Regions from separate parts of the Arthrobacter sp. P1_D4 genome, predicted to be linked through region 2. Evidence: predicted binding sites of a transcription regulator. Region 2 holds the regulator's gene; the other holds the start of a gene.
The links. The regulator LexA, encoded in region 2, represses DNA repair genes until DNA is damaged. The targets are predictions, from matches to a motif close to TCGAACANNTGTTCGA.
Positions count from the first base shown of each region.

Region 1 (14,943 bases), on a different contig from region 2:
ATTGGTCAGCTTCCGCCGGGTACTGACCATATCCACCAGGTCGTCTTCATCGCTCTTTCGTTGACCGGGCTCTTACTGCCGGCTCGGGATTTCTTTCCTCCCGCAAAGAGGTCAGAGCTCGGTGACGAAGATGCCGCCGCCCAGAGCAACATTTCGACCAGCTTCCTCCGCCTCAAGGCCCCGTCCAAGGCCTCCCACCGCACAAGATCTAAACGCCGATAATCAACATTATGTAAGGTAACTATGTATAACGCTACAGAAGGGGCTTGGTTCAGTCGTGATACCGCTCCCCTCTGGAGTCAACCCGAGACCCGATTTTGTACTTCCCCCAGATCACGCCCTTGGTGAATTGGAAGCCCATCACGTCGGCGTAGTCACTGGCGCTTTGCTCGTCGCCGAACACGCCAAGGATCGTGTCGTGCGGCGACTCGTCATGCTGGACGATCCACACATACCCCTTCCGGGTGCGGAACCGTTCGAGCGACTTTCGCATCCAGCTCAGTAATGCATCCATGCCGCCATCATCCCCCGCCTGCCGGATGGCCCCCGGGAGGTAGACCCTGCTCCTGGTGGCCGCTCTCCGGCCGCCCGCCCGCCACCAGCCCGATGATGAGCCCGATGAGCGCTGCCGGTAGAGCTAGCACGGCCCCGAGGTGCGGAATGAAGCTGTCGGGCATGACGGCATCCGGCCAGCCGACCAGCAGGGCCGGTGCCGCGACGGCCAGGACTATCGGCCATCCAAGATCCCTCAGGCGTGCCCAGGCGGCTGCAGCGGCCGAGGCGGCAGTTCCGGCGAAGATTAGGGCGTGGCCAGGGCCTTCCCCTGGGGTGCGGATGAGTGAGAATGTCATGGCCAGGCCCGCGGCGGTGAGTAGGAGGGATGCCAGGATGGCCAGGGTCCACAGGGTGGCCTGTCGGCGGCGGCGGGTGTTCATGGGCTCAACCTACGCCATGGGCTTTTCGGGTCCTACTCCCCCGCGTTTTTGTAGTGTTATGCAGAGGGTGCGCAAAGCGGAAACCCCCGGGAATCCAGTGATTTCCGGGGGTTTCCGCTGCGAGTAGCTGGGTTGGCGTCAGCCTGGGAGGCTGCCGCCGCCGTTGTAGCCTCCGTTGACCCGGGTGGCGTTCGGGTAATAGCGGCCGTCATTGCCCAGTTCGCGGTCGCGGGTAGCGCGCGGTTCGAAGTGAGGGTGCTTGTTACCGGCGCCCACCTTCTTGCGGACGACGAAGTAGACGACCGTTGCGATCAATGCCGTGATGATGAGGGCTGTGATTACTGCTTGTGTTGTGTCCATGGTTCCTTGTCCGATCCGTTCCGCGCGAGTGGTGGAGTAGCTGGGGTGGCGTCATGACCCGCCGCTGCCGCTGATTCAGTGATTGGCGGCCGTGGAGGTCGGGTTGGTGCTCCCGTTGTGAGGTGCGGTGTGGTTGTGGCTGTCGCGCGCGTCAAAGTGCGGGTGCTTGTCCGTGAAGAGGAGGTAGTTCAGCTTGGCTGCCAGACCAGGCTTTCGCGGCTGGTCGGTGCCGACGGCGATTGCCGCCTCCCCCTGGGTGTTGGCGTTGTCTGCGATCCTCTTGGTCGTGCGTCGGTAGGTGACGGTGAAGTAGATCGCGGTTGAGATGAGGGCTGCGATCATGAAGGCCGCGAATGCTGCCTGGGGTGTGGTCATGGCTTCATTGTCCCTCCCACCCTAGGGCTGGGGGCGGATATTTGCCGTTGGGTTGCTCGGCTAATGCGTGGTCAATTATTCGTCCCCCTCCCCGCTTACCCATGCAAGAAGGGGCCCCAAAAATTGGTCACCCAAACCTAATGACAATCAGAGGTCCTACGTCTATGGTCAGGTTCAGCGTTCATTCCTAGGGGGAATAATGGATCGTGCTCGGCATCTGCCACTCAAAATTTCCGTTCTACTGGCTTCACTGCTCATGACCTCATGTGCAGCGACGCCACCTGGCGGGCAGTCCACGCCGACGCCCCTCTCAACATCCGCTCAAGCTGACAAAAGTGCACCCACTCCCCTCCCGGCCACCACATCCCAGCCGCAGCAAACGTGCGCCCCATTCCTGCCCGGAGCGCCGTGCACCACCTACGACAGCGTCTCAGCCGCATCGAACGGTAAAGCCCTCCCGTGGGCGGCGAACGGAGCCGTCAAGGCTCAGCTCACGTCCATCAACGGTGAGCTGCTGCTGACCGTGCGGACCCCATGCGGGCCCCTGGGCGCCCCGGTGGTCATCAAGGGCAACATCCTCACCGTCGCCGGGAAGATTGCGACAGGCGCTGAGGGATGTGTAGGCGCTGAGGGTTACCAGCGACTCTGGGTTCAGGAATTCCTGAAGCGGCCCATTGCAATGACGTATGAAAGCGGCAAGCTGCTCTGGTCGAGCGGCGAAGATTCGCTCACCTTCAAGGCCGAGTAACCATCCCATTCACACTTGGCGGACCGCCTCACGGCGGTCCGTTTCTTTGACCTACCCATGTCCGCATCAGGAAAACCAAGGAAGCAATCAACAACGGAGGGCCCGGATTCCTGCACGTCACTCCACATGGGCTGCTCCTTGCCTCTCCGGATCGGTCACCTCTCCGCACGGCTGCGGCGGGGCAGAACATCCGGTTCCGGGACCCGCGTCAGGGCGGCTTCCCGTGGAAGCGTGAGCCCGTCGTTGCAATCCATACCTTGACCTTCGTCTGCGTATCAGGGCGTGCGGTGGGCCGGGGCGAACTGCGCCGCGCGGTTGGTTTCTTCGGCGCGGATGAGGTGCACGAGCGCGTTGATGAGGGCCAGGTGGGTGAACGCCTGTGGGAAGTTGCCGAGGTGACGGCCGCTCACTGGATCCAGCTCCTCAGCGTAGAGGCCTAAGGGACTGGCAAGGGACAGCAGACGTTCGCACAGTGCCTTGGCGCGTACCACCTCTCCGATCTCGACCAGGGCTGAGACGAGCCAGAACGAGCAGGTCGTGAAGGTCCCTTCGTCGCCGGTGAGACCGTCGTCGGTCTGCTCGGGGCGGTAGCGCAGGACGAGTCCGTCCCGGGTGAGTTCATCGGCGATGGCCAAGACCGTGGCGCGCACGCGTGGATCGCTGATGGGCAGGAACCGGACGAGCGGAACAAGGAGAAGCGAGGCATCGAGGTTCATCGTGCCGTAGGACTGGACGAATACGCCTCGGTCGTCGACACCATTGCGGCAGATGTCCTCGTGAATCTCCGTGGCGACGGCGTCCCACTTGCGGGCGTAATCAGCCTGACCGTGCAGGCGCGCCAGCCGGGCACCACGATCCAGGGCGACCCAGCACATGAGCTTTGAGGAGGTGAAGTGCTTCGGGTCGCCACGGACCTCCCAGATGCCGTGGTCGGGGTCCCGCCAGTGCGCGGCGGCTTGCTCGACCTGGCGGAGCAGGACGGGCCAGAGCGGCTCGGGAAGCTGGTCACGGGATTTGGCGTGGAGGTAGACGGAGTCCAGCATCATGCCCCAGACGTCGAGCTGGCGCTGGTGGGCGGCAGCGTTGCCGATCCGGACGGGGCGGGCGCCGTCGTAGCCGCCGAGTCCCTCAACAGTGACCTCGGGAAGGTCCCTTTCGCCGTCGATGCCATACATGATCTGCAGGTCGTCCTCGGCGGCGACGTCGCGGATGAAAGCGAAGAAGTCGTCGGCTTCCCGGTCCAGGCCGAGGGTGTAGAGGGCCCAGAGCGCGAACGTGGAATCGCGCACCCATGTGTACCGGTAGTCCCAGTTCCGCTCTCCCCCAGGCGTCTCGGGCAGCGAGGTGGTGGGCGCCGCGACCAGAGCTCCAGTCGGCGCATAGGTGAGGCCCTTCAACGTCAGCGCGCTGCGCTGCAGCTGCTCCCGCCACGGGTGGTCGGGGAACTCGCCCCCGGTGATCCATTGCCTCCAGAACTCAGTGGTCTGCCACTGCTTGCGCGTGGCTTCTTCCCAGGTCCGCGGCGGGGGCAGCGACCCCCAGGAGAGCGCGACAAAGGCCTGCTCGCCCTCGGTCATCCGGCTGCGGATGACCGCGATGGAGTCCTCGATGCCCAGCCGGCGGTCGGTAGTCAGATGCAGCACCGGCTCCCCCTCATTGCCACTGACGGTCACGGCCTCTCCGTATCCGGGGCTGGAGAACTCCCACCGTGCCCGGCGCTGGCCGTAGCCGAAGACCGGCTCGCACAGCACGGACAGCTCAACCGCACCGTTGACGCACCGGACGGTGCGCAGCAGGCAATGCTCGGCCTCGTAGTTCGTCGGCGGGCGGCGGTACCGGCCGGCCCTCTCGTCGGTGTGGTGCCACGGACCCATCACCAGGGCATCCCTCACGATCAGCCAGCCCGTCCTGGTCTGCCACGTGGTCTCCAGGATCAAGCTGCCGGGGAGATAGCGGCGCGCAGTGGGCTCCCGGACGCCGTACGGCGCCACCTTGAAGCCACCCGCGGCGCGGTCGAGGATAGTGGAGAACACACTCGGTGAGTCGTGACGTGGCACGCACATCCACTCGACCTGCCCGCTCGATGCAATCAAGCAGTTGGCCTCACAGTCAGACAAAAACCCATAGTCGGCGATCGGCGGATACGGGCTCGTGCCGGCCCCGGGCCGCCGCCTCCCCTCTGCCCCTGACCGGGCGTCGATGCTCACCACCCCAGTATGTTCCCCTCAGGGTGGAAACGGGACCCCGGCTACCTGGACGGCTTCCTCCCCAACGGTCAGTGCTTCATCAACGGTCAGTGCTTCATCGCAGAGGACGACGGCGAATGCGGCGGCGAAGGATTTCGCCGATGATTGTGCTGAGAATCCCCGTCGGCTCCGCAAGTCCGATGGATCGACAAGATGAACAACGGAGGATTGATCTCATGTCACAGGTACGGCGTTTCGATCATGTTGGTATCACCGTTGCCGATCTCAAAGAGGTGACGGCGTTCTTCGTCGGGCTGGGTCTCGAGGTCGAGGGCACGCCGATGTTCGTCGAGGGCGAGTTCCTCGACACGGTGATCGGCATCCCCGACGCCCGTACGGAGATCGTCATGCTGCGGCCGCCCGACGGAGGTACCCGGCTGGAGCTTTCGAGCTTTGTCCGGCCCGACCACCAGCCTGGATCGCCCGCGGCGATGGCCAATGAGTTGGGGCTGCGCAACGTCGCCTTCGAGGTCGACGACCTCCAGACGGTCGTCGACCAGCTGGCCGCGGACGGCTACGGGCTGGTCGGCAACATCGGCCAGTACGAGCACATCTGGCGCATGGCCTATGTGCGCGGTCCGGAGGGGATTATCGTGTCCCTGGCCGAGCGGATCGGCTGACCCGCCAACTCCAAATCCGCTAGCACGCCTGCGCCTTGATATGTCAGGGCCCCGCCGAGTGCTGGCATGATGGGCGCATGAGCAGAGTCACATGCGATCTGACTATTTCCCTTGACGGATTCGTTGCGGGCCCAAACCAAAGCATGACGGAACCCCTGGGCCGGGGTGGAGAACTCCTCCACAGGTGGATGTTCGAAGAAGCCGAGTCCAACGCAGCCGAGCTCGAAGGCATCCTCGCCGCCGGCGCCTACATCATGGGCCGGAACATGTACGCCGGTCCAGGGGCATGGGATGAGCAGTGGCGGGGATGGTGGGGTGAGGAACCGCCGTATCACGCACCTGTGTTCGTTCTCACCCATCACCCCCGCGAGCCCTTGGAGATGGAGGGCGGCACAACGTTCAACTTCGTGGCCGATGGGATCGAGTCGGCTTTGGCCCAGGCGCGGAAGGCCGCTGGCGGCAAGGACGTGGCCATAGCCGGAGGAGCGCAGACCGCCCGACAGTTCCTTTCGGCGGGGCTGATCGACGAGCTGCGGCTCCACATTGCGCCCATAGTTTTGGGAGCGGGTGAGCGGTTGCTGGACGGCGTGACGGACCTCAAGCTTGAGCCGACGGACGTGAGCGGTACCAGCCTCGTCACGCACGTGCGCTATCGGGTAATCCGCTGACAGGCCGACCCTTAGCCCTCGGAGGTCGCTCGCCGGACACTGGGGCGCCCGCGGCGCCGTCCAGAAGCATCGCTGACCTTGGATTGCCGAAGTTGAGCGTCCACCCCAGTCCGAACCGTCGCGGAACCATCAGCGAGTGGTCTTCGAGGTTGATGTAGACCAGGCCACCGCGCCAGTACTTGTCCTCGTCCCGGTGGGTCAGCACTGTGTCCTTCTCACCCTCATCGCGCTCGCGGTTGTTCCTGGCCAGGACCACGACGGCAACCACGACGGCGGCCGGGATCGGGAGCGTGACCACCAGTCCCGCCCACTGCCCACTGCGTGACCGTCCCGGTCCACATCAACGGCGACGAGCCCAGCATCCCCACGTCGATCATCGCGACCAGCCCGACGAGCGCTTTGACGCCCAGTGACATGTACTGCCGGTACCAGCGCGCCGAGGCCAGCGGGCGCGCCGGGTCGAGGTCGGGCCGGCTGTGGAAGATGGGCGCCGCGAGACCCATTAGCAACCCGGTCACACCGGCTTGCACGAACACCTGAGAGAACGCGGAGCCCACCGACTTGGCTGCCAGCCGGTTGGGCGCGCCGTTCGCGCCCTGGTGGACCGCGAGCGCGTCGGGCATCGACGGGTAGCTGATCACGCCTGTTATGACCGTGACGACGATGACGATCACTGCAGGGGCCGGCCAGAGCCAGGGAAACCGCGGAGGATCTGTCCTCAGGCCGGTGTCCACTGTGTTGCCTTGGCCCATAACTTCTTGAGAAAATGCCGCCCGTGAACAGAATCCTGATCTAGTTCTAGCCAGGCAGCTCACTTCTGTCGCGAGCGGGGCCAAGTCTCCGAGGATTACTGCGCCTACACAGCTTGAAGGGGGCTCTCAATGGGTGATCGCACAGGCCTCACCATCGACGAGGTCAAGATCCGCAGGGTGAACACCGACGCACTGTTCACCCAGGGATTCCTCTGCAAGCCTGACGGCGGATCGGACCAGCCATCAGCTGATGACATCGACGGCGCTATCTCCGGAATCAGAATGCCGGAGCACCCCGATCAACGGTTCCATGCGGTTGAAGTGAGCAACCGCGAACCATCTGACTGCGATGCTTGACGGTATCCAGTGAAGAAACCCATCCCAATTCGGCTCAAATCAGCAACCGCAGGGAGGGCGCCTGCGCTCCGTCTGGGCGGCTTTGAGCGCGTCGGCGCGCCTGAAGAGTTCCGCCAGGGCTTTATCTGCCTGTTCGGCGCGCGACCCGGTACGGTGCACACCGCCGTCGATCGAGTGGTTAGGCTGGGTGGATGGCGACAGTTATTCTCGTGCGGCACGGCCGCACCACAGCCAATGCCACTGGACTGCTGGCCGGTCGGGCCGTCGGCGTCAGCCTGGATCAGATCGGGCGCGACCAGGCGGCTCTGACCGGAGACCGGCTCGCGGCCGTGCCCGTAGTCGGGGTGGTGTCGAGCCCTCTTGAGCGTTGTCAGCAGACCGCCCAGCTCATCCTCGATCGCCAGGCTGGCACGCCGTACGCGCCGGTCGATCTCGATCTCACCGAGTGCGATTACGGCCAGTGGCAGGGCCGCACCCTCAGTGATCTCGCGACCGAGGATTTGTGGCCGGTTGTGCAGTCGCAACCGTCCGCCGTCGTCTTTCCCGGCGGTGAATCCATGGCCGCGATGCAGGCTCGGTCGGTGGCAGCGATTCGACGCCACGATGCAGCCTTCGAAGCCGAGTACGGGCCAGGGGCCGTGTGGGTGGCGGTGAGTCACGGTGACATCATCAAGTCAATCCTCGCCGACGCGCTCGGCATGCACCTTGACCTGTTCCAGCGTATTAACGTGGGCCCCGCCTCCGTATCGATCGTGCGCTACGGCGCTAGTCGGCCGAGCGTCTACGCGACCAACACCGACGCGGGTGACCTGTCGTGGCTGTCGAACGGCATCCACTCTGGCGATGCGCCGGTGGGCGGCGGTGCAGGGCAAAAGGCGCCATGAACCTCATGTGCCTAAAATACTGACATGCCTACACGTGTTCACGAGTTTGCCTGGCCTGATCGAATCGTCGTCGGCACCATTGGCCTTCCAGGGGCGCGCACGTTCTACCTGCAGGTGCGCGCAGGGACGCAGATCGTGAGTATTGCCCTGGAGAAGCAGCAGTCGGCTCTGCTCGCGGAGAAGATCGACGAAATTCTCGACCAGCTCATCACCGTCGAGGGCAACCCCTTCAGCGTTCCCACGAGCACTCCCATTGAACTTGTCGACAATGACCAGCTCGAGGCCGTTCAGGAGCAGTTTCGCACCGGCGCCATGAGCTTAGGTTGGGACCCAACCACGGCCCAGGTCGTAATAGAGGCCTACCCCATCGCCGATGTCGATGCTGATGACAACGACGAACCGCTTGATGAGGGCGGCGCTAACGAGTCCGAAATGCTGCTGGTGCGAATGCCGGTCGGCACCGCCCGCGCATTCGCCAAGCGCACCCGTGAGATCGTGGGCGCCGGGCGTCCGACGTGCCCGCTCTGCGGTTACCCCATAGACGCCGACGGGCACATCTGCACCCTTCCCGAGGTCTGATGCCAGCGCCGGACCTAGTGGCCGCCGAGCTGACGCTCACCGGCCGCATCACGACGGCTTCAAACGCTACATTTCTGGGCAGCATCGGCGACGTGGTGGTCGTCTATAAGCCGATAGCAGGCGAAAGTCCGCTGTGGGATTTTCCCCACGGCACCCTGGCTCACCGGGAGGTGGCCGCCTACCTGGTCTCGCAGGTCTTAGGCTGGGACGTCGTGCCGCACACCTGGCTGCGCGATGGTCCTTTGGGCGAAGGAATGGTGCAGCTCTGGCAGGAGCAAGACCCCGCCCGATGCGCCGTGAACCTGGTCGCGACGGACCAGGTGCCGGAGACGGGCTGGAAACATGTTCTCGAGGGACGGGATGAGAACGGACGGATGGTCGCCCTCGTTCACGAAGACTCGCCAGCGCTCAGACGCATGGCGGTGTTCGACATGGTCGTCAACAACGCCGACCGCAAAGGCGACCACATTCTTGCCATGACGGACGGACACCGGCACGGCGTGGACCATGGGCTCACCTTTCACCGTGACCACAAGCTGCGCACGGTGCTGTGGGGATGGCTGGGAGACGCGCTGACCGCCGAGGAACGCGACGGCATCGATCGTGTCAGCGAAGGACTGCACGGTGGGCTGGGCCGGAACCTGGCGGACTTGCTCAGCGCCGAAGAAATCGCATCGCTCGCCGCGCGCTGCGCACGGTTGCGCTTGGCAGGGCGGTTTCCGGCTCCGAGCGGTGAGATGTCGGCGGTGCCCTGGCCGCTGTTCTAAGGGAATTGCGGCTACGGGCTTCGCAGGCTGTGTCACGACGGCATGGATCTTAAGGTAGCGACGGAGCAACTGTCACCAAGAACTCGCTGCCCAAACGCCGATAGCAGCGCCTACGCTCAACCAAGCCCGCAGGCCCCATCTTCCGCAAACGACGCGGCGAGCGTCCCATAAGAAGCACCCCTTCAGTCAGTTGTTGCGATGTTGAGGAGAAACCGCGCTGCTTACGCAGCCGAGGGATATGGGCAGAGTCCAACTTTTGTCGGTACGTCCGGCTACACTGAATGTATCGAACATATATTCGAATAAGGGTGTGTTGTGGGCGTTGTTGTCGGTCCCCGCGTGATAGATGCGGGCATGTCGTTGCTGTCGGTGCTGATCTCTCCGGTCCCCGTCGCGGCCGGGTACCCCTCGCCGGCCCAGGACTACTTTGATGGGCGGATTGACCTGAACGAGCATCTGATCAAGGACATCACCAGCACGTACGTCGTGCGGGTCTCCGGAGACTCGATGGAACGCGCCGGCATCAGCGACGGGGATGAACTGATCGTCAACCGGGCCCTGGAACCCAAGGACGGGTCCGTAGTCATAGCCGTCCTGGACGGAGAATTGACCATCAAGCGGCTGCGAATCACGGCCGCCGGCGTCGTGCTGCAGGCGGAGAATCCGTCCTACCCGGACATCCGGGTTCCGTCCATGTCTGATCTGGTCATCTGGGGCGTCGCGACCCGCTGCCTGCACCATGTTTGAGGCACACCATGTCTAAGCCCTCCCCGATGCGGCGGATGCCGCAGATCGCGCACGTGGATGTGAACTGCTTCTACGCCTCGGCCGAGCGGGCATTCGACCCGTCCCTCGAAGGCCGGCCCGTCGTCGTCCTGTCCAACAACGACGGGTGCGCCGTCACCCGGTCCCCGGAAGCCAAGGCTCTCGGGATCGGCCTCGGTGAACCATGGTTCAAACTCGCCCCGCGGGCCAAGGAGTGGGGACTTGTTGCCCTCTCGAGCAACTACGAGCTCTACGGGGACATCAGCGCCCGGGTGATGGAACTGCTGGGCCGCTACAGCGCTTGGTTGGAGGTTTACAGCATCGACGAGGCCTTCCTGGGCGTCAAAGGCGCGCCGGAGGACCTGCTGATCCTGGGCCAGACCATGAAGGCAGCCGTGCGGCGCAACGTCGGGGTTCCGGTCTGCGTCGGGATCGCCGGAACCAAGACCCTGGCGAAACTCGCCAACAAATGGGCCAAGCACAACCCGGCCTTCGACGGGGTCTGCCACTGGGACTCCGTGCCCGCCGGGGACCGGGAAGCGCTGATGGGCCGGCTGTCCGTGATCGAAATCTGGGGCGTCGCGACGCGGCTGACCAAACGCCTCAACGCCTTAGGGCTCCAGTCCATCCTTGACCTGTCCCGGGCCGACCCGGTGATGATCCGGGACCGTTTCTCCGTGGTCGTGATGCGCACCGTCCTGGAACTGCAGGGGACCCCGTGCATCCCGATGGAAGAAGAACGGATCGGACGGGACCAGCTCATCTTCTCGCGCTCCTTCGCCACCCCCATCACCACCGCCGCCGGCATGCGGCAAGTCCTGTCCGTCTACGGCCAGCAGGCTTCAGCACGGCTGGCCAAACACGGCCTCCAGGCCAAGGTCCTCACCGCCTTCGCCGGCACCTCGCACTTCAACCCGAACGACACCTCCTACCCCTCGGTGTGCGTGCCGCTGCCAATGCCCACCGCCGATCCCGTCCTACTCACCCGGGCCGCCCACGCCCTCCTGCCCCACATCCAGGAAGGCATCAAATACGCCCGGGCGGGCATCATGGTCACCGACCTGCGGCCCACCGGAAACCAGGCACCGCTGGCCCTGTTCCAGAACCCGCACGAGGAACGCCACATCGGAACCCTCCTGGAAGATGTGACACGCCGATACGGGCGCGGCTCCATCGGCCTCGGCCACGCCGGCATTCGGGGCGGCCCGGACTGGACCATGAAACGGGACATGCTCTCCCCCCGCTACACCACCCATTGGGACGAACTCCCCCTCGTCAAAGCCGCCTAACGCCACCACACCCCGCAGCACCGCACCACGAAAGACCACCCCATGACCCTCAGCACCGAAAACCCCACACGAACCCTTGACCTTCAAGTCCGGCTCGACCCGGCAGGCAAGCCCCTTGCCATCCGGCACGACGGACGGATCTGGCTTGTCGATCCGGCCACCGAATCCCGGCACTGGATCGGCGGTGACGCCGGGCGGGGCACCCGATGCACGGCCGCCGCTGGCGGCGCCAACCCGGCCGGTATCGAATACTGGCGTGTCGAGGCCCGGCTGGGGTCGAATTCAGCGCTGCACACCTTCACGCTGCGCCGGAATCCACGCTCCGTCCAGTGGCTTCTGGACGACATCAGCGATGGCGGCTAGGCAACGGTGACACTGAACCGTCAGCCGATCAATGACCAGACCTGGGCGGGGATCAGGGCAGAATTCACGCTGCCCGCCCTGGAACAGGTCCGCCGCCGACTCGCCGAACTGATGGACGACCCCGACCCTGTAGTGCAGCAGCTCGTCCGCGTCTTCATCGACGACGGCACGTTCTGCCCGGGATTCCAATTCGTCGCCGGCGGCCACCTCCACCCGACCGTCGTCGGACTATTCCAGCGCGCCATAGAACTGAAGGTTCCGCACAACTACTTCGCGGTCTGGATGGTTACACCCTGCCGGGAACTCGGCGGGTCCCGCCCCGTTGACCATCTGAAAAGCGGCGGCGCTCCCCTGTTTCGCGCGCTGGAATCCCACCGCTGGCAGTAGAGCCGGCCCGCGAACCGACGTCCAACGGTTCCGCTGATCAGTCCGGCCCGGGGATGTATCGAGTCACACCCGGGAATCGCGGCTGCCCTGCCGTTGGTAGTGTTTAGCCCACTATCCCTTTCCGCCCGACACTTGAGGTGCGAACCATGATCCCGACGACTCCCACTCCGGGCACTGTCCTTCTTGCCGGCGCCACCGGCGATCTCGGCGGGCGTATCCTGCAGAATTTGGTCGCCCTGGGGGCCACCGTTCGGGTCCTGACACGGCCAGGAACCAGCACGGAGCGCATTGCGCAGCTCCGCGCCCAAGGCGTCGAAGTGATCCAGGCGGGCTACGACGATCCCGCGGGCCTCCGAAGGGCCTGCGCGGATGTTGACTGCATAGTCTCCGCGATCAACGGCGTGGACAGCGCAATTTTCGACGCCCAATCGCGCTTGCTGGAGGCGGCGGCCGCGGTGGGCGTACCGCGTTTCATCCCTTCCGATTACTCCATCGATTACCGTGGAATCCGCCCCCGAAGCAACCGGAACTTGCAGTTCCGCCGAGACTTCGCACAGCGGCTGGATGCCACCGAAATCCGGGCCACTTCCATCCTCAATGGCGCCTTCACCGACATGCTCTCCGGGCAGGCACCCATGATCCTCTTTTCCCGGCGTCGTGTGCTCTTCTGGTCCGACGCCGACCAGGTGCTCGACTTCACCACGAAGGATGACACTGCCTCCTACACCGCCGCTGCCGCCCTCGACCAGCGGACTCCCCGCGTCCTCCAGATCGCCGGAGACCAGGTCACGGCAAGGACCCTGGCAACCACCATGTCCGACCTGACCGGAACGCCATTCCGGCTCCTCTACGCGGGCAGCGTCGGTTCCTTGACTGCTATGAGCCGGGCAGTCAAAGCCTTCATGCCGGCCTCTGACAAGCCGTTCCCGCCGTGGCAGGGCATGCAGTACTTCGCCAGCATGTTCAGCGGCGACGCGACCCTGAACTACGTCAGCAACGACCGGTACGGGAGCCGGACGTGGACAACCGCCCGGGACATCCTGGACCAGCACGTGCAGCAAAGCTCACCGGCCCCGGTCGCCTAGCCTGGGGGTTGTTGCACGGACAAGCCCCGAACCCCTAGGGTTCGGATCATGGCCGCGCCCGGGGGACCCGCTCGTTATGGAATGCACACGACGCCGACACTGCTATCCGTAGTGAGCCTCGCCGTTGTCGCGTTAACCGCGGCCTGCGCATCTACTCCCCCACAAAGCATGCCGGCCGGCGAGCAAACCGTCACCAAACCGCCCGCCGCCAAGGCCGCACCGTCGACGGGCGCCGGACTGTCACCGGGCATGACCCTCGCCCCGGCTCCGCCGATTCCGCCTGCCCCCCGGCAGGGTTTAGATGAATGCCTGCCACAGCGTGCAGAGAACGCCGTAGCCAGCGGAGCGCTGGATTGCCAGTACTTCACAGCCGGTTCCATGACGCCGGCTTCTGTGCCCCGTGATCCGGGAATGAGCTCCGGCGACTACGCGATACGGTTCGGCAGCGTTGGCGGCCGCACGTTAATGACCGTGCGCATCCCCTGTGCTTCGTATGCGGTCTCGGTCAGCATTGCCACCGAAACGATCACGCCGGATCCGGGGACACTGGAAAGTTCCCTGGGCACGTGCAACTTCCCGTGGGAGCAGGAACAGTCGCGGATGAAACGATACCTTCAAGCTCCGCTTCAGTTTGCACAACGGGAGACTGGAATCGTGCTGCACAACCCGGAATGGGGAATCACCCTCTTCCGGACCCCCTACGAGGCCGGCTGAGCCCGCGGTCCCGCCTAAGGGGCGCCAGGCGTGCCGCGGGAGGGGCCCGCGGGAGGGGTGCGAGGCTGAGGGCCCGGGGGGAATAAGAACCGCCGCCACCATGTTGGTTTCCGGTGTGAAGAACATCGGATTCCTGTCCTTCGGCCATTGGACCGACCACCCGGATTCCGGCACGCGCACCGCGTCGGACGCGCTGTTGCAGGCGATCGACCTCGCGGTCGCGGCCGAGGAGCTGGGTGCGGACGGCGCCTACTTCCGAGTCCACCACTTCGCGCAGCAATACGCCTCCCCGTTCCCGCTGCTCGCTGCGGTCGGGGCCCGGACAAGCCGCATCGAGATCGGTACCGGCGTGATCGACATGCGCTACGAGAACCCGCTCTACATGGCGGAGGACGCTGGCGCGGCCGACCTGATCGCGGGCGGCCGGCTGCAGCTGGGCATCAGCAGGGGTTCACCCGAGCAGGTCATCGACGGGTGGCGTTACTTCGGCTTCGCCCCCGCCGAGGGCGAGTCGGACGCCGACATGGGCCGCAGGCACACCGAGCGTCTGCTCGAGGTGCTCACTGGCGAGGGCTTCGCGGCACCGAACCCGCGTCCGATGTTCCCGAACCCTCCGGGCCTGCTGCGCGTGGAGCCGCACTCGGAGGGCCTGCGCGAGCGCATCTGGTGGGGTTCCGGCTCGAACGCCACGGCCATCTGGGCGGCGAAGCTCGGCATGAACCTGCAGAGCTCCACGCTCAAGGATGACGAGAGCGGCAAGCCGTTCCACATCCAGCAGGCCGAGCAGATCGAGCTCTACCGGCAGGCCTGGAAGGAGGCGGGGCACGAGCGGGAGCCGCGCGTCTCGGTCAGCCGCAGCATCTTCGCACTGACGGACGAGCGCGACTGGCAATACTTCGCCCGCGACCGCCACAGCTCCGACCAGGTGGGCAACATCGACGAGAAAACGCGCGCGGTCTTTGGCCGGTCCTACGCGGGTGCCCCGGACGAGCTGGCCGCGAAGCTGGCCGAGGACGAGGCGATCGCCACGGCAGACACCCTACTGCTCA
Region 1 is NZ_JBFUAU010000002.1:474,027-488,969, forward strand. It holds gene AC1D0A_RS03105 (hypothetical protein) at 272-514, opposite strand; gene AC1D0A_RS03110 (hypothetical protein) at 522-935, opposite strand; gene AC1D0A_RS03115 (hypothetical protein) at 1,074-1,295, opposite strand; gene AC1D0A_RS03120 (hypothetical protein) at 1,371-1,670, opposite strand; gene AC1D0A_RS03125 (hypothetical protein) at 1,927-2,418, shown strand; gene AC1D0A_RS03130 (glycoside hydrolase family 15 protein) at 2,694-4,628, opposite strand; gene AC1D0A_RS03135 (VOC family protein) at 4,841-5,284, shown strand; gene AC1D0A_RS03140 (dihydrofolate reductase family protein) at 5,362-5,952, shown strand; gene AC1D0A_RS03145 (DUF5808 domain-containing protein) at 5,921-6,250, opposite strand; gene AC1D0A_RS03150 (DUF1648 domain-containing protein) at 6,174-6,626, opposite strand; gene AC1D0A_RS03155 (hypothetical protein) at 6,834-7,061, shown strand; gene AC1D0A_RS03160 (histidine phosphatase family protein) at 7,253-7,945, shown strand; gene AC1D0A_RS03165 (DUF3090 domain-containing protein) at 7,970-8,524, shown strand; gene AC1D0A_RS03170 (SCO1664 family protein) at 8,524-9,291, shown strand; gene AC1D0A_RS03175 (LexA family protein) at 9,607-10,038, shown strand; gene AC1D0A_RS03180 (Y-family DNA polymerase) at 10,047-11,345, shown strand; gene AC1D0A_RS03185 (hypothetical protein) at 11,388-11,708, shown strand; gene AC1D0A_RS03190 (hypothetical protein) at 11,715-12,095, shown strand; gene AC1D0A_RS03195 (NmrA family NAD(P)-binding protein) at 12,242-13,180, shown strand; gene AC1D0A_RS03200 (hypothetical protein) at 13,292-13,894, shown strand; gene AC1D0A_RS03205 (LLM class flavin-dependent oxidoreductase) at 14,010-14,943, shown strand, end outside.
Region 1: the regulator LexA is predicted to act here: its motif matches at 9,578-9,593, upstream of AC1D0A_RS03175 (LexA family protein).

Region 2 (14,943 bases):
CCGCCGGTCTGGAGCGCCGCGACGATGCCGACGTCGGTGCCGCTGAGGACCATGCCGGCACCGGCACCGACGGCAAACACGGCGGCTACGGCGGCGGTGAACCAGCTGAAGTTGTGGATGACCCTCTGGCGCAGGCCGGAGCCCCGCCGGCGCCGCTCCTCGGCGGCGGCCGCAAGGGGTGCCAGTTCGGCTGCGGCCTCCTGCAGATGGGCTGGCGCGGCGGCGACCACAGCGGCTTCCGCGCACTCCAGCTCCTGCGCCTCAAGCCCGGCGTCCGGGGAAGCACTCCGGGTGGGCGGGTTGAACCACATCAGGAAGAGCCCGGCGACGGATGTGGCCACTCCCACGACTGTCAGGCCCAGGACGGACTGGCCGCTAGTGGCGACGACGGCCCCGACGGCCGGGCCGATCATGAAGACCAGCTCGGTGGCGATGGCGTCGAGCGCAAAGGCAGTCCGGCGCTGTTCCCCGGGGGCCAGCACGCCCAGCGACTGCCGCACCACGCTGAAGATAGGCAGGGTCAGCAGGCCCCCGATGAAGACCAGGGGCAACAGGGCCTCGTAGGACACGTGCGGCACGATCGACCAGATCACGGCCTCGGAGACCACAGACGGAATCAGCGCCTTCCGCAGCCCCACGGTGTCGACCCGACGTCCGCGCCAGGGCGCGCCGACAGCGATACCGATCGTCATCACGGCGGCGGCCGCTCCGGCGGCCGCGTAGCCCTGGCCGAGGGTCAGGACGATGTGCAGGGTCAGCAGGACACCGGCCGCCGAGTGCGGTATGCGGGCGATCATGCCGACCAACAGGAGGCGCCTGATGGGCCGGATGGCCAGCAGCTGACGGTAAAGCGCGAAATTCACGGACTATATCCTTCTGGTACTGCCCACGGCAGCACCGGGAGGTCCCCCCGTTGGGCCGTCAGCTATGGTGCTGCGCGCTGCAGCTTGACCTCGATCGAATCAACCCGCTCGGCAAAGATTTCATTCCGGGCCCAGGCGTTATTGAGGCCGGCGACGATCGACTGCACGCCGGCGGCGTCGAGACCGTCTTCAAGATAGAGGACCACACGGAGTTCCGGGCCGGCTCCCCCACCGGGGAGCCGCCTGCCATCGGCCGTGGCCGAGGCAACTCCACCCCCCGGATGAATTTCAACACGGCGGACCGCCGGAAAGCCAACCGCGCCTTCCCCGAGTGCACCCGCGAGATCGGGATCGGCGTATGACGGCGTCCATGGCTGCTGTTGGGCGAGGGCCCAGACTGCCGGCCGGCGGACCACGAACGTCACTTCCGATCCGGGATCGAGCACGAGCAGCTCCGCGCCTTCCGCGACCGCTGACAAGGCGGCCCGGGCCGCGTACACGGCGACCGGCCTGGCCTCCGGGTGCCACGCCGAAAGTGACGCCGCCGAGGTGAACACCGGCATGGCCGTCCGCCCGTCCGGCGCCTTGAGCGTCACCAGGGCCATGTCGGCCTGCTTGTCCGAGTGCAGCGGATCCCCGTTGGGGCCGGCCGCGGCCTCGCCCTCTTCGGCGAGCTGGGCGAGGATTGGCACGAACACCCGGGCGGTGGCCAGCGCGGCCACCACGGCCGCTTCGTCGCCAGTGCCCGCGGCGAGGTCGGACAAAGCCGCCAGATAGCCGGCGTCGGCGGTGCCGTCGTCGTTGTCGAAATTGTGGATCTTGGCGTCATCGCCGGACAGGCTGCGCCCTGCCCAGGGTTGGCCGGCGGAGTCGGTGGCCCCGCCGGCGCCGGCGAGGGCCGCCGCGATGTGCCCGGGCAGATGCCGGACGGGACCGGCCCCGGTCCCTGCCTGCACTGCCTCGTGGGGGTTATTGGGGTCGTGGGTGTGCGTCATGGGCACCTTCGCCGCTAGCGGCGGCCGGCGACGTCGAGGGCCTCGGGCAGGGTGAAGTTGCCGTTGTAGAGGGCCTTGCCGACGATGGCGCCTTCGACGCCGAGCGGCACCAGGGAGCGCAGGACCTTCAGATCCTCGAGGCTGGAAATGCCGCCGGAGGCGACCACCGGCTTGCCCGTTTTCTCGACCATCTGGCGCAGGAGTTCGACGTTGGGGCCCTGGAGCGTGCCGTCCTTGGTCACATCAGTCACGACGTACCGGGCGCAGCCGGCGTCCTCGAGGCGGCCGAGCACGTCCCAGAGGTCCCCGCCTTCCTTGGTCCAGCCCCGGCCGGCGAGGGTGGTGCCGCGGACATCCAGGCCGACGGCAATCTTGTCGCCGAAGCGATCGATCACCCGGGCCGTCCATTCCGGGTTCTCCAGTGCCGCCGTGCCCAGGTTGACGCGGGCGACGCCGAGGTCGAGGGCCTTCTCCAGGGATTCGTCGTCGCGCAGGCCGCCGGAGAGCTCCACCTTGATATCGAGCCGGCCGACGACCTCGCGCAGAAGCTCGGCGTTGGAACCGCGACCAAACGCGGCGTCCAGGTCGACCAGATGCACCCACTCAGCCCCCTGCTGCTGCCAGTTGAGGGCGGCCTCCAGCGGGGTGCCGTAGCTCGTCTCGCTGCCGGCTTCGCCCTGTACGAGCCGGACGGCCTGTCCGTTGACAACGTCGACGGCGGGCAGGAGCTCGAGTACGGGCAGCGGGGTTTCGGTGGTCATCGTGGAGTCCTCAGCTTGGGGATGGTGGTGGGGAGGGGGCGGTCAGGACGCCGGCAGGGTCAGGAGGTAGGCGGCCAGCAGTGACATGCCGGCGAGGATGTAGAAAACGATCTGCACCCAGAGCGGACTTTTCTGCTGGCGGAAGGAGATCCCGCCGCCAACCAGCAGGCCGGCCACGCCCATAAGCACCAGAGACCACATCTAGGCGGTCCCTTCCGGGGCTGCGGTCCGGTCCGGGGCTGCGGGGCGCAGGCCCTGGACCCAGTTGCGCAGCAGCCGGGCGCCGGCGTCGCCGGACTTCTCCGGGTGGAACTGGGTGGCACACAGCGGGCCGTTCTCCACGGCCGCGATGAACGGGGCACCGTGGTCGGACCAGGTCACCAGCGGCGCAGCCATCCGCGGCTGGATGACGTCGAAGTCCCACTTCTGGACACCGTAGGAGTGCACGAAGTAGAACCGCTCGTCCTCAACCCCGGCGAAGAGCCTGGACCCTTCGGGGACGGCGACGGTGTTCCAGCCCATATGGGGCACGACGTCGGCAGGCAACAGTTCCACCTTGCCGGGCCACTCCCCCATGCCCTCGGCTTCGGTGCCGTGTTCGACGCCGGCCTCGAACAGCACTTGGAGCCCGACGCAGATGGCCAGCACGGGGCGGCCTCCGGCGACACGGCGGCCGATCATCCGGATGGCGTCAACGGCCTTAAGTTCGCGCATGACGGTTTCGAAGGCGCCCACACCGGGGACGACGAGGCCGTCGGCATTGAGTACATCCTCGGCCTTGGAGCTGAGGATGACTTCGGCGCCGGCCCGCTCCAGCGCGCGGACGGCGGACCGGACATTCCCGGAGCCGTAGTCCAGCACCGTAACGGTGGGCTTTCCCTGCGGGGAGACCGGCTTGGTCGCGGCGGCGGGGTCGATGATGGCCCCGTCGCGGAGCAGCGGGCCGGTCACAAAGCACCCTTTGTCGACGGGATGCCCTCGACGCGGGGATCCGGCTCGACGGCTGCGCGCAGGGCACGGGCAAAGGCCTTGAACTGGGCCTCGACGATGTGATGGGGGTCGCGCCCGGCGGTGACGTTCATGTGCAGGCAGATCCCGGCGTGAAGGGTGATCGCCTCAAAAACGTGGCGGGTCAGGGAGCCCGTAAAGTGGCCACCGATCAGGTGGTATTCCTGGCCTGCCGGCTCGCCGGCGTGGACCAGGTAGGGACGGCCGGAGACGTCTACGACAGCTTGCGCGAGGGCCTCATCGAGGGGAACGGTCGCCTCGCCAAAACGGCGGATCCCGGCCTTGTTGCCCAGGGCGGTCCGCAGAACCTCGCCGAAAGTGATGGCCACGTCCTCGACAGTGTGGTGGACATCGATGTGGGTGTCGCCGGTGGCCTTGACGGTCATGTCGATCAGGGAGTGCTTGCTGAGGGCCGTCAGCATGTGGTCGTAGAACGGGACCGACGTGCTGATGTCTGAAACGCCGGTGCCGTCCAGGTTGATCTCGACCAGGACCGAGGACTCGCTGGTGGTCCGTTCCATGCGTGCGGTCCGGCCCTCGGCGGTGGTGGATCCGGTGGTGCTCATGTAGATGTGTCCTTTGGAAGAAGGCAGGGTGTTGGGCAATCTGGCGGGGACGATCGGGCTCCCCACCAAGTCTAGGCCTGCGGCTTTGCGGAGCCGGCCAGGATAAGTTCAAGTGCCTCCAGGAAGGCTGTGGTTTCTGTCTCAGTGCCCGCGGTGACGCGCAGGTGCCCCGGAATACCGACGTCGCGGATGAGGACACCGGCGTCCAGCATCCGCTGCCAAACCTCATGGGGGTTCTCGAGGCCGCCGAAGAACACGTAGTTGGAATCGGACGCGGCCGGGGTCAAGCCCAACCGCGTCAGTTCCGACACGATCCGGTCGCGCTGGCGCTTGATGTCCTCGACGTCCGCCATGAGCGCCTCCCGGTGGTGCAGGGCAGCCAGGGCCGCAGCCTGGGTGATGGCGGAAAGGTGGTACGGGAGACGGACCAGGCGCAGGGCGTCAGCGACCTCCGGTGCCGCGGCCATGTAGCCGAGCCGCGCACCCGCGAGGGCGAAGGCCTTGCTCATGGTGCGCGAGACGATGAGCCGCTCCCGGCCAGGCAGCAGGGTGAGGGCACTGGGCGTGCCGTCGTGGGCGAACTCGTGGTAGGCCTCGTCGACGATCACGATGGTCTGGCTGGCCTCGCCGGCGTCATAGACGGCCTCGACGACATCGAGCCCCAGACCGGTACCGGTGGGGTTGTTTGGGGAGCACAGGAAGACGATGTTGGGCTGAAGCTCGCGGACCTGCTGTGCCGCCGATTCCGCGCTGAGCCCATAGTCTGACGCGCGGGCCCCGACGATGTACTCCGTGTCCGTGCCGGAGGCCAGCAGCGGGTACATCGAATACGTGGGAGGGAACCCGAGGGCCGTCCGGCCGGGGCCGCCGAAGGCCTGGAGGATTTGCTGAAGGACTTCGTTGGAACCGTTCGCGGCCCAGATGTTCTCCGCGTCCAGCCCATGGCCAAGGTATTCGGCGAGGGCTTCGCGTAATTCGGTGAATTCGCGGTCCGGATAGCGGTTCAGCCCGGCAGCGGCGGCGCTCACGGCCTCGGTGATCGCTGCGCGGACATCGGCCGGGACCCCATGGGTGTTCTCGTTGACGTTGAGCAGGATGGGGACGTCCAGCTGCGGCGCGCCATACGGACGCAGGCCACGCAGATTGGCTCGGAGGGGCAGTCGGTTGAGGCGCTCAAGCTGGTCAGTCACGTGACCAGTTTAAGTGGTAGCGGGACGGGCGCTGAAACTGTGACGCCCGCGGCGGCACCGGGGGGCGGTTACTTGGACGGGACGAACAGTTGTTGGCCCGGCATCACACGCGCGGCGTCCAGATTGTTCAGCTCCACGATGTCGGCCACGACGTCGCGGGGATCGCGCTCCGGAGCCACCGACCCGGCAATGGCCCAGAGGGACTCCCCCGGTTGGACTGTGACGGATACGGTCGGCGTCACCGAGAGCTGGTCTGCGGAATCTGCCGCTTTCGCGGGAGCGTTGAGGAATCCGCTGAACGACAGGATGAACGCCGCCAGCAGGATCAGCGGGACACCGAAGAAGACGAAGCGTCCGCGCCGGGTTAGCCGCAGCGGCGGCTGCTTGGTCCGGCCGCCGGAAACCGCGGCGGCGGCCCCTTGCGGCGCCTGGCGTTGAGCGGGTACACGTTGCCGTGAAGGGAACCACCCTGGCCAATGCCGCCTTGGTCGAGCCTGCCGTGTCCGATGCTGCCGTGTCCGATGTTGCGGCGACCCACTGCACCACCTGGACCAACACCGCGGTGGCGGGTCGTGACGCCCTGAATGTTGGTGCCGTCAAACGCGCTTGAAACTGCCATGAACTGAGCCCTCCTGGACCATAAGTTGCCGCCCGGCGTACTCACGTACTCGCCGCCAACCGGCCGAACCTTCGAACATAGAACCGAACATCGCTTGCGAACCCAGATCGTCGGAATCGAACACATATTCGAATCTTGCTAGTTCTGTTTTAGCACTTACTAACGAACGATGTCGAGACTCGCTAGAACAAATGTTTGAAAAAGGTCTGCGGCTGGCCTACTTTTGAGGGACAGGACAACCACTTTCGGACTCCCACTTTCGAACTACCCGTGGGAATTCATTCGTAGTTGATCAGCAGGGTCTGACATTTCAGGCCGGAAGTTCCCGGTGACAGCAGCCACGGCAGCCGGGCGGAACGGAAAGGCGTTGGCGAACATGGCAGCACAAGCCACCGGCGGCAGGGCCGCCCCACGGAGCCCGCAGCCCGCCCGGGCCCCCAAGAGCCTCACCGTCCGGCAAAAGAAAATCCTGGAGACCATCCAGCGGTCCGTCACGGACAAGGGCTATCCGCCGTCCATGCGAGAAATCGGCGACACCGTTGGTCTCGCCAGCCTCTCGAGCGTGACCCACCAGCTCTCCCAGCTCGAAAAGCTCGGCTATCTGCGGCGTGATCCGAAGCGCCCGCGGGCCATGGAAGTGCTCATGCCGCTGACCCTGGACGAGGGGACCACACCGATTTCCGGTGTCGAGAAGTCAAGCGGCCTGCGGGCCGTCGGCGGCCTGTCAGTGACTGAGCTGGCCAGCGCCACCGACACGGCAATGGTGCCGTTCGTCGGACGCATCGCCGCCGGCGGGCCGATCCTCGCGGACCAGGTGGTGGAGGACGTCATGCCGCTGCCCCGCCAGCTCGTGGGCCATGGCGAACTCTTCATGCTCAAAGTGGCCGGCGACTCGATGATCGACGCCGCCATCTGCGACGGCGACTGGGTGGTTGTCCGCCGCCAGGGCGATGCCGTGAACGGCGACATCGTTGCCGCCCTGCTGGACGACGAAGCCACGGTCAAGACCTTCCGCCAGCGGGACGGCCACACGTGGCTGTTGCCGCAAAACACCCAGTACGAGCCCATCCTGGGCGACCACGCCGTCATCATGGGCAAGGTCGTCTCGGTACTGCGCTCCCTCTAAACTGCGCTCCCCTTAGCCGTCACGGGCCATGCCGCCAGTTCGGAGCGGCCACCCCGCGGCGGATTTCCGGCGCAGGGTGGCGACCCCGGTTTGGGACTTAGTCTTTCGCCAGGCGCTTCAGGGCTGCCATGGCTATCGATGAATCGGTGGTGGGCCAGAACGGCGGCAGCGCGGCGCGCAGGAAGCCGCCGTAACGCTCCGTGGAGAGCCGCGAATCCAGCACTGCCACCACGCCCTTATCCGAGGTCGAGCGGATCAGCCGTCCGGCGCCCTGCGCGAGGCGGATGGCGGCGTGCGTGGCCGAGACGGCCATGAAGCCGTTGCCGCCGGCCTGGGCCACGGCCCGTGAACGTGCCGTCATCAGCGGGTCGTCCGGCCGCGGGAAGGGAATCCGGTCGATGACCACCAGCCGGCAGGACACGCCAGGGACGTCGACGCCCTGCCAGAGGGACATGGTGCCGAACAAACACGTGTCAGGTTCGTCGGCAAACTGCCGCACGAGCGCCGTCATGGTCGACTCCCCCTGGCACAGGATGCTGAGGCCCAGCCGGGGCCGCATGGCCTCGGCTGCTTCCTCTGCGGCGCGCCGCGAGGAGAACAGGCACAGGGCGCCTCCGCCGGAGGCGCGGATCAGCTTCTCGAGTTCGTCCAGGGCCTCGGGGGACGTTCCGCGGCCGGGTTTGGGCAGGTGCCGGGCGACGTAGAGTATGCCCTGCTTCGGGTAGTCGAACGGGGAGCCGACGTCGACGCCGGTCCAGCTCGGTGCGCCGTTGCCAACCAGGCCCAGGCCGCCGGCGGCGGGTTCGAAGGCGGCGCCGATGGCCAGTGTGGCCGAGGTCAGGATGACGGTGTGGTCTGCGAACAGGCCCTCGCGCAACCGCCCTGCGACGCTCAGCGGGGCAACATTGATCAACGCCGGCGCGCTCTCGTCCGGCTGCGAGTAGCCCTGCGCCGGATCGAAGCTGCTGTTGCGGGAGAACCACACGACTTCGCGGTTTTCGCGCGCGGCCAGGAGGCGTTCACAGAGCTCCAGGATGACCATGAGGCGCGAGCGGGCCAGCTGCCGTCCGCCGTCCGCCGACACGGAGCTGTCCCCCTTGGAATCGGACAGCGCGGCGCGGCATGCGTCGCGCAGCTGGTCGATGCAGTCCAGCTGCCCGCTGTTCAGGCCGTTGGGCATCAGCCCGCTGGGGACGCCGTCGATGGCGAGCTCCAGGTGGGCAGCGGCGTTGTTCAGTGCATCCACGGTGATGCCCGTGTGCTTCCGGGCCCCGGACGCGGCGGCGTGCACCATCGCCACGGAGAGCTGGCCCGAGACCGCGCCCGTGACGCGGTCCTGAAGTTCGTGTGCTTCATCCACCACGACGACGTCGTACTCGGGCAGCACCGCCAGGCCTTCGAAGGCACTGACGGCGAGCATGGCGTGGTTGGTGACCACGACGTCGGCATCGGCGGCGTTCTGCCGTGCCAGTTCGCTGAAGCATTCGGCCGCGAGCGGGCATTTCTGCGCGCCGAGGCACTCCATGGAGGTGACCGAGACCTGGCGCCAGGCCCGGTCCGTGACGCCCGGCATGAGCTCGTCGCGGTCCCCCGTGGTGGTCTCCTCGGCCCATTCGCGCAGGCGGACGACTTCCTTGCCCAGCTGGGAGGACGGCCCGCCAAGTGCGGCGGCGAAATGCGGCACGCTGGTGTCCTCGCCCAGGGAAAACAGCTGTCCCTCGGAAGGTTCTTCGGACGGGAAGCCGCCCTCGAGTTTGTGCCGGCAGACGTAGTTGGACCGGCCCTTGACCAGGGCGACCTTGACGGGCCTCTCCAGGGCGGGCGTGATGGTCTTGAGCAGCCTGGGCAGGTCCCGGCCCACAATCTGCGTCTGCAGCGCCAAGGTGGCGGTGGAGACCAGGGTGGGTTTGTTGCTGGTCAGCGAATGCGCGATCAGCGGAATCAGGTAGGCCAGCGACTTGCCGGTGCCGGTGCCGGCCTGGACTAGCAGGTGATCGCCGCTGTCTATCGCGCGCGCCACCTGCCGGGCCATTTCGTGCTGGCCATCGCGGCTCTGCCCGCCCATGCCGGACACGGCACGGTCGAGCAGCTTAACAACAAACTCCTCGCCGGCCGCGCCGGCAACCGAACCGGCGCCGGTGTCAGTTTCGGCCGGCTCAGCATCAGCTGAATCGGCGGCAGCTGGTTCGGCGTCGGTCCTGGTCACCGCAGCCTCAGTCATTGCTGATGAAGGGATCCAGTTCGGCGGCGAGTCCTTCACGCACCATCACCACGGCACGGGTCCCGGTTTCCTCGTGGTCGAGGCTGAGGATCTCGGCGTCGCTCTCGTGGAGCTTGCTGATCAGATCCCCGCGGTTGTACGGGATGAGCAGTTCAAGCTTCACGCTGGGCCGCGGAATGCCGTCGCTGATGGCCTTGAGCAGTTCCGGAATGCCTTCGCCGGTGCGGGCCGAGACCACCACGTGGCGCGGCTCGCGCTGCTTGAGCCGTTCGACCACGAACGGGTCAGCGGCGTCGGCCTTGTTCAGGACAATGATTTCCGGAACCTTGCGCGCGTCGACTTCGCTGAAGACCGTCCGGACAGCGGCGATCTGGCCCTCCGGATCCGGGTGCGAGACGTCCACGACATGCAGGATCAGGTCAGAGTCGGCGACCTCTTCCAGCGTGGAGCGGAATGCCTCCACGAGCTGGGTGGGCAGGGACCGGACAAAGCCCACGGTGTCGGCCAGGGTGTATCCCAGCCCGTCAGCGGTTTCGGCCTTGCGGACGGTGGGGTCCAGGGTGGCGAACAGGGCGTTTTCCACCAGCACCCCCGCGTCGGTCAGCCGGTTCAGCAGCGAGGACTTCCCGGCGTTGGTGTACCCGGCGATCGCGACAGAGGGCACGGCATTACGACGGCGGTTGGCGCGCTTCGTTTCCCGGGCAGGCTTCATGGCGGCGATTTCGCGCCGCAGCTTGGCCATCCGGGTGCGGATCCGACGGCGGTCCAGTTCGATCTTGGTCTCACCGGGACCACGCGAGCCCATGCCGGCACCGGCGCCGCCCACCTGGCCACCGGCCTGGCGGGACATCGATTCACCCCAGCCGCGCAGGCGCGGGAGCAGGTATTCGAGCTGGGCGAGCTCCACCTGGGCCTTGCCTTCACGGCTCTTGGCGTGCTGGGCGAAGATGTCCAGGATCAGCGCTGTCCGGTCAATGACCTTGACCTTGACGATGTCCTCCAGCCCGCGCCGCTGGGAGGGGGCCAGTTCGGCGTCGACGACGACGGTGTCGGCGCCGGTGGACATCACGATGGCTTTCAGCTCCTGTGCCTTGCCGGAGCCGAGGAAAGTCCCGGGATCGGGCTTGGCGCGCCGCTGGACGAGCCCGTCGAGGACCTCGGAGCCGGCCGTCTCGGCGAGGGCGGCAAGTTCGCGCAGGGAGTTCTCGGCGTCCGCGAGGGTGCCCTCGGTCCAGAGGCCGGCCAGGACGACGCGCTCAAGGCGCAACTGCCGGTATTCGACCTCGGTGACGTCTTCGAGCTCGGTGGACAGGCCGGCCTTGCGGCGCAGTGCGTGCCGTTCCTCAAGGTCCTGCTGGTCGCCGTCGAAGTTGGTGTACACCTCGTCCAGGCGGGAGATGGCCTGCGCCTTGCCGAGCACCGACGCCGGGCTGCTGGTACCAGCACCGGTGGCGGTGCCATGGCTGGTGCCGGAGCCGCCGCGGCCTGGGGCGGGGGTGTCCTTGGAAAGGATCCGGTCGATTACAGCTTGAATCTCTTCAGGGCTCATGTCCTGGGCTGCTGAATCGGGTCCGGTGTTGGGGTGGCTGGTCATGGTCTCCTTTAAAGGTTCGGCACTTTCAGAATAGTGCCGATTGTTGCTCTGTGGGGCGGTATTCGCGCTGGGCTGACGGCGGGGGGTCATGCGGGCCTCCTGGAATGCCCGCGGCAACGGCGCCGGGGCGGGGCTGGCTCTGTGCAGAGCGGTGGCTGGGTGATGGTAGAGGCGGCTAAGGCGCCTGGCTACGGGGACACTGGCTGTGTGGGCGGTGCCGGTGCCGGTGCAAAACACGGTGACGTGGGTGCCTCCGCCACGCCGGGCCTGGGAGCGGGCCAGGGAGCACAGTGCCAGCAAAAACGGTGCCAGCAAAACTCCGTGCCTGGGACATGGCTGGATTCCAAGTGGTGCGGGCGCCCGCGGGTGAGAAAACTCACCCCTGCGATGGCGCACTCAGCGGAAGGCGTTTACCTGCGTCGCTACGGAGTCCCCCGGCGTCCCTGACAAGGACGGGACGGGACCCGTGCCGGCTACTTGGAGATCAAGATCATGTTTTGTAGCGTAGCAGACGCCGGCGCTGCCACCCGGTTTCCCATACGGGCTGGCCGCGAACTAATCTGGCCCATTATGGAGTCTGCACACTATTTCAGCGCCCAGCCGGCCGGGCCATTTACCCGCAAGCCGCTCACCGTGGATCTTGCCGGTGAGACGCGCCGGCTGCAGACGTCCTCGGGGATCTTCAGCCCGGACGGGATCGACAAGGGAACGGCCGTGCTGCTGGCCGATGTCCCGGCGCCGTCGCCGCAGGGCAACCTGCTGGATATCGGCTGCGGCTGGGGACCGATCGCCCTGACCATGGCCCTGCGGGCACCGCACGCCCAGGTCTACGCGGTGGACGTGAACGAACGCTGCGTGACCCTGACCAATGAAAACGCCGGGCTGCTGGGGCTGCACAACGTATCCGCCAGCACGCCGGACGCCGTGGACCCCGACCTGCGCTTTGACACCATCTGGTCCAACCCGCCGATCAGGATCGGCAAGGATGAGCTTCATGCCCTCCTGCGCCTGTGGATTCCCAGGCTGGCGCCGGGCGGATCGGCCTGGCTCGTCGTCCAAAAGAACCTCGGCTCGGACTCGTTGCAGCGCTGGCTCTCGGCGGAGCTCGACGCCAGCTTCAGCGTGACCCGGGAGAGCACGTCGAAGTCGTTCCGGATCCTTCGAATCAGGAAAGCGTCCCGCTAGCGACGATCACGGCCGGGCCGCTGAGTTCGACGTGTTCGTGCCCCTCCGGGCCCAGGAAGAATTTCACGCCGACGACGCCGCCGGGGACGTGGACGTTCCATGCGTCCGGTGCGCCCTGCCCGGCCCAGTGGCGAATCGCGACGGCGGCGGCGCAGGCGCCCGTGCCGCATGACTGGGTCTCCCCCACTCCGCGCTCGTGGACCCGCATGGTGATGGTGCCGGTGCCGTCGTGGACCAGTGGTTCGGAGGGCACAACGAATTCGACGTTGGTGCCGTGCGGAGGCGTCGGGTCCACCCGGGGGGCAGTGAACAGCTGCGTGGCCTGCAGTTCGGCTGTTTCGGCCAGGGCCACGACGGTGTGCGGGTTGCCCATGCTGACGGAGAGGGCGGGCCGCGCGACTTCGAGCCCGTCGGCGCTGACCAGCGAGTCCATGGCCCGCGCGGTCGCCTCGCCCGGGAAAATGAATTCCCAAGGGCCCATGTCGACGGCGTAGCCCGCAGCCGTCCGGACGATCGTCTTGGCACCGCCCCGGGTTCCAATGACGAGCGATTCGCCGGCCGGCAGGTCTACGAGGCCTTCGGCGATGAGGAAGTGCACAAAGACGCGGACCCCGTTCCCGCACATCTCAGAGAGCGAGCCGTCGCCGTTGCGGTAGTCCATGAACCACTCGGCATCGGGGTGCGCGGTCAGCAATTGCTGCCCCTCGGGCAGGAGCCGGGAAGGCACGGCCCGGATCAGGCCGTCGCCGCCGATGCCACGGTGCCGGTCACAGAGCGCCGCGACGTGCTCCGGGCTCAACTCGAGCGCGCCGTTGGGGTCCGAGATCAGGACAAAGTCGTTGCCCGTTCCGTGGCCTTTGGAAAACTTCAGGCCGCTCAGCGGGGCGGTATCGCCGGCAGTACGGTCAGCGGCTACGGCTTGGGATTCGTCCATGCTCCAAGGTTACCGTTCCGCCCGGACCGCTCCGGCACCGTGGCCCAAGCGCTTCGCCGGAGGCAGAACCGGCGTCGCCCGGCAGAGGCCGGCGGCCTTGGCCACGAGGTCAGGACCGTGCCAGCCCAGCCAGGTGACCCGGGGATCCGCACGGAACCAGGTCAGCTGGCGTCGCGCGAACTGCCGGGTGGCGATGATGGTTTCGTCCGCGGCCTGCTCCACGCTGGAGGCACCGTCGAGCACCCGGAGGAACTGGGCGTAGCCGAGGGCCCGCGGCGCGGTCCGGCCGTTGCGGAGCCCTGCGGCGTCCAGCCGGCGGACTTCGTCCAGGAGCCCCCGGTCCACCATCGCGTGGACCCTGTCGGCCAGGCGCTGCCGAAGCAGTTCCCGGTCCACCTCGAGTCCGATCTGGACGGCAGGCTGGAAGTATTGGCGGGCCGGCATGAAGGAGCTGAATGGCCGCCCGGTGAGCTCGAAGACTTCCAGGGCGCGGATGATCCTGCGCTCATCGCCGAGCCTGCCCGCGGAGACGGGATCCACTGCCTCGAGCCGTTGCCGCAGGGGCGCGGGTCCTGAGGTAGCCAGTTCCGCCTCGAGCCGGCCGCGGATGTCCGGATCCGTGCCGGGGAATTCCAGGACGTCGAGGGCGGCGCGGACGTAGAGCCCGGAGCCGCCGGCGAGGATTGCCCGCTTACCCCGGCCGTGGATGTCGGCGATCAACGCCCGGGCCTGCTGCTGGAAGTCCGAGACGCTCGCTTCCTCGGTCACGTCCAGAATGTCCAGCAGGTGATGCGGCACACCGCGGCGCTCCGCCTCGGTGATCTTGGCGGTGCCGATATCCATGCCGCGGTAGAACTGCATCGAGTCGGCGTTGATGACTTCCCCGTCGAGTTCGAGGGCGAGGGAGACGGCCAGGTCTGATTTGCCGGATCCCGTCGGTCCGACGACGGCGATCACCGGCGGAGCAGCCGGCTGTGCCCCCTGCGCCGCCGCATTTTGGGCAGCGTCCTGCTGGGCCGTGTCCTGCTGGGCAGTGGCCTGAGCTGTGGCCCGGGCTGCTGCGTTCTGGACTGCTGCGTTGCCGGGAGCGCCCTGCTGGCCGGGCACTGCGCTAACGGCCGCGGACCGGGAGGCTGGGCATGCCCAGGGACACACCGGAGGTGCCCGACGCGCTGGTCTTGCCCGCCGGGCTGGTTTTGCCTGCTGGGCCTGCGCCGCAGGAATCTGCCTGCGACCGGTCCCAGGCGTCGCCGGCACGGGACCGTCGCAGGCTGTAGTCCTCGGCCGAGGCAGGGTCGGAGACGAGGTGGAACGCCGCCGCCTCCGTGATGGTGACAGTCACCAGATCGCCGGGCCGGGGCACTTCGGCTCCGGCGGGCACGGAGAAGTGCACCAGCCGCTGGTCCTGGGAGCGGCCGGAGAGGCGGTGGGTTTCCCCAGCCTTGCGGCCCGACTGGGCCGTCACCATGACCTCGACGCGGCGGCCAAGCTGCCGGGCGTTTTCCTCGGCGGCAATCCGGTCCTGCAGGGCAGTGAGGCGTTCGAAGCGTTCCTGGACCACGGCCTTGGGCAGCTGGTCCGGCAGGTCCGCGGCGGGCGTGCCGGGCCGCTTGGAATACTGGAAGGTGAAGGCGGTGGCGAACCGGGACTTCTCCACGACGTCGAGGGTGGCCTGGAAGTCCTCCTCGGTCTCGCCGGGGAACCCAACGATGATGTCCGTGGAGATGGCGGCGTGCGGAATTTTCTCCCGGACCTTGTCCAGGATGCCGAGGAACTTGGTCGAACGGTAGGACCGCTTCATGTCCTTGAGGACCTTGTCCGAGCCGGACTGCAGGGGCATGTGCAGCTGCGGCATGACGTTGGGGGTCTCGGCCATGGCGT
Region 2 is NZ_JBFUAU010000008.1:231,766-246,708, reverse strand. It holds gene AC1D0A_RS09855 (MFS transporter) at 1-863, opposite strand, end outside; gene AC1D0A_RS09850 (SseB family protein) at 926-1,858, opposite strand; gene priA (bifunctional 1-(5-phosphoribosyl)-5-((5-phosphoribosylamino)methylideneamino)imidazole-4-carboxamide isomerase/phosphoribosylanthranilate isomerase PriA) at 1,873-2,619, opposite strand; gene AC1D0A_RS09840 (hypothetical protein) at 2,662-2,820, opposite strand; gene hisH (imidazole glycerol phosphate synthase subunit HisH) at 2,821-3,570, opposite strand; gene hisB (imidazoleglycerol-phosphate dehydratase HisB) at 3,567-4,193, opposite strand; gene AC1D0A_RS09825 (histidinol-phosphate transaminase) at 4,265-5,383, opposite strand; gene AC1D0A_RS09820 (LysM peptidoglycan-binding domain-containing protein) at 5,452-5,625, opposite strand; gene AC1D0A_RS09815 (hypothetical protein) at 5,838-5,993, shown strand; gene lexA (transcriptional repressor LexA) at 6,379-7,128, shown strand; gene AC1D0A_RS09805 (ATP-dependent DNA helicase) at 7,226-9,349, opposite strand; gene hflX (GTPase HflX) at 9,342-10,943, opposite strand; gene AC1D0A_RS09795 (class I SAM-dependent methyltransferase) at 11,514-12,128, shown strand; gene dapF (diaminopimelate epimerase) at 12,109-13,062, opposite strand; gene miaA (tRNA (adenosine(37)-N6)-dimethylallyltransferase MiaA) at 13,072-14,019, opposite strand; gene miaB (tRNA (N6-isopentenyl adenosine(37)-C2)-methylthiotransferase MiaB) at 14,174-14,943, opposite strand, start outside.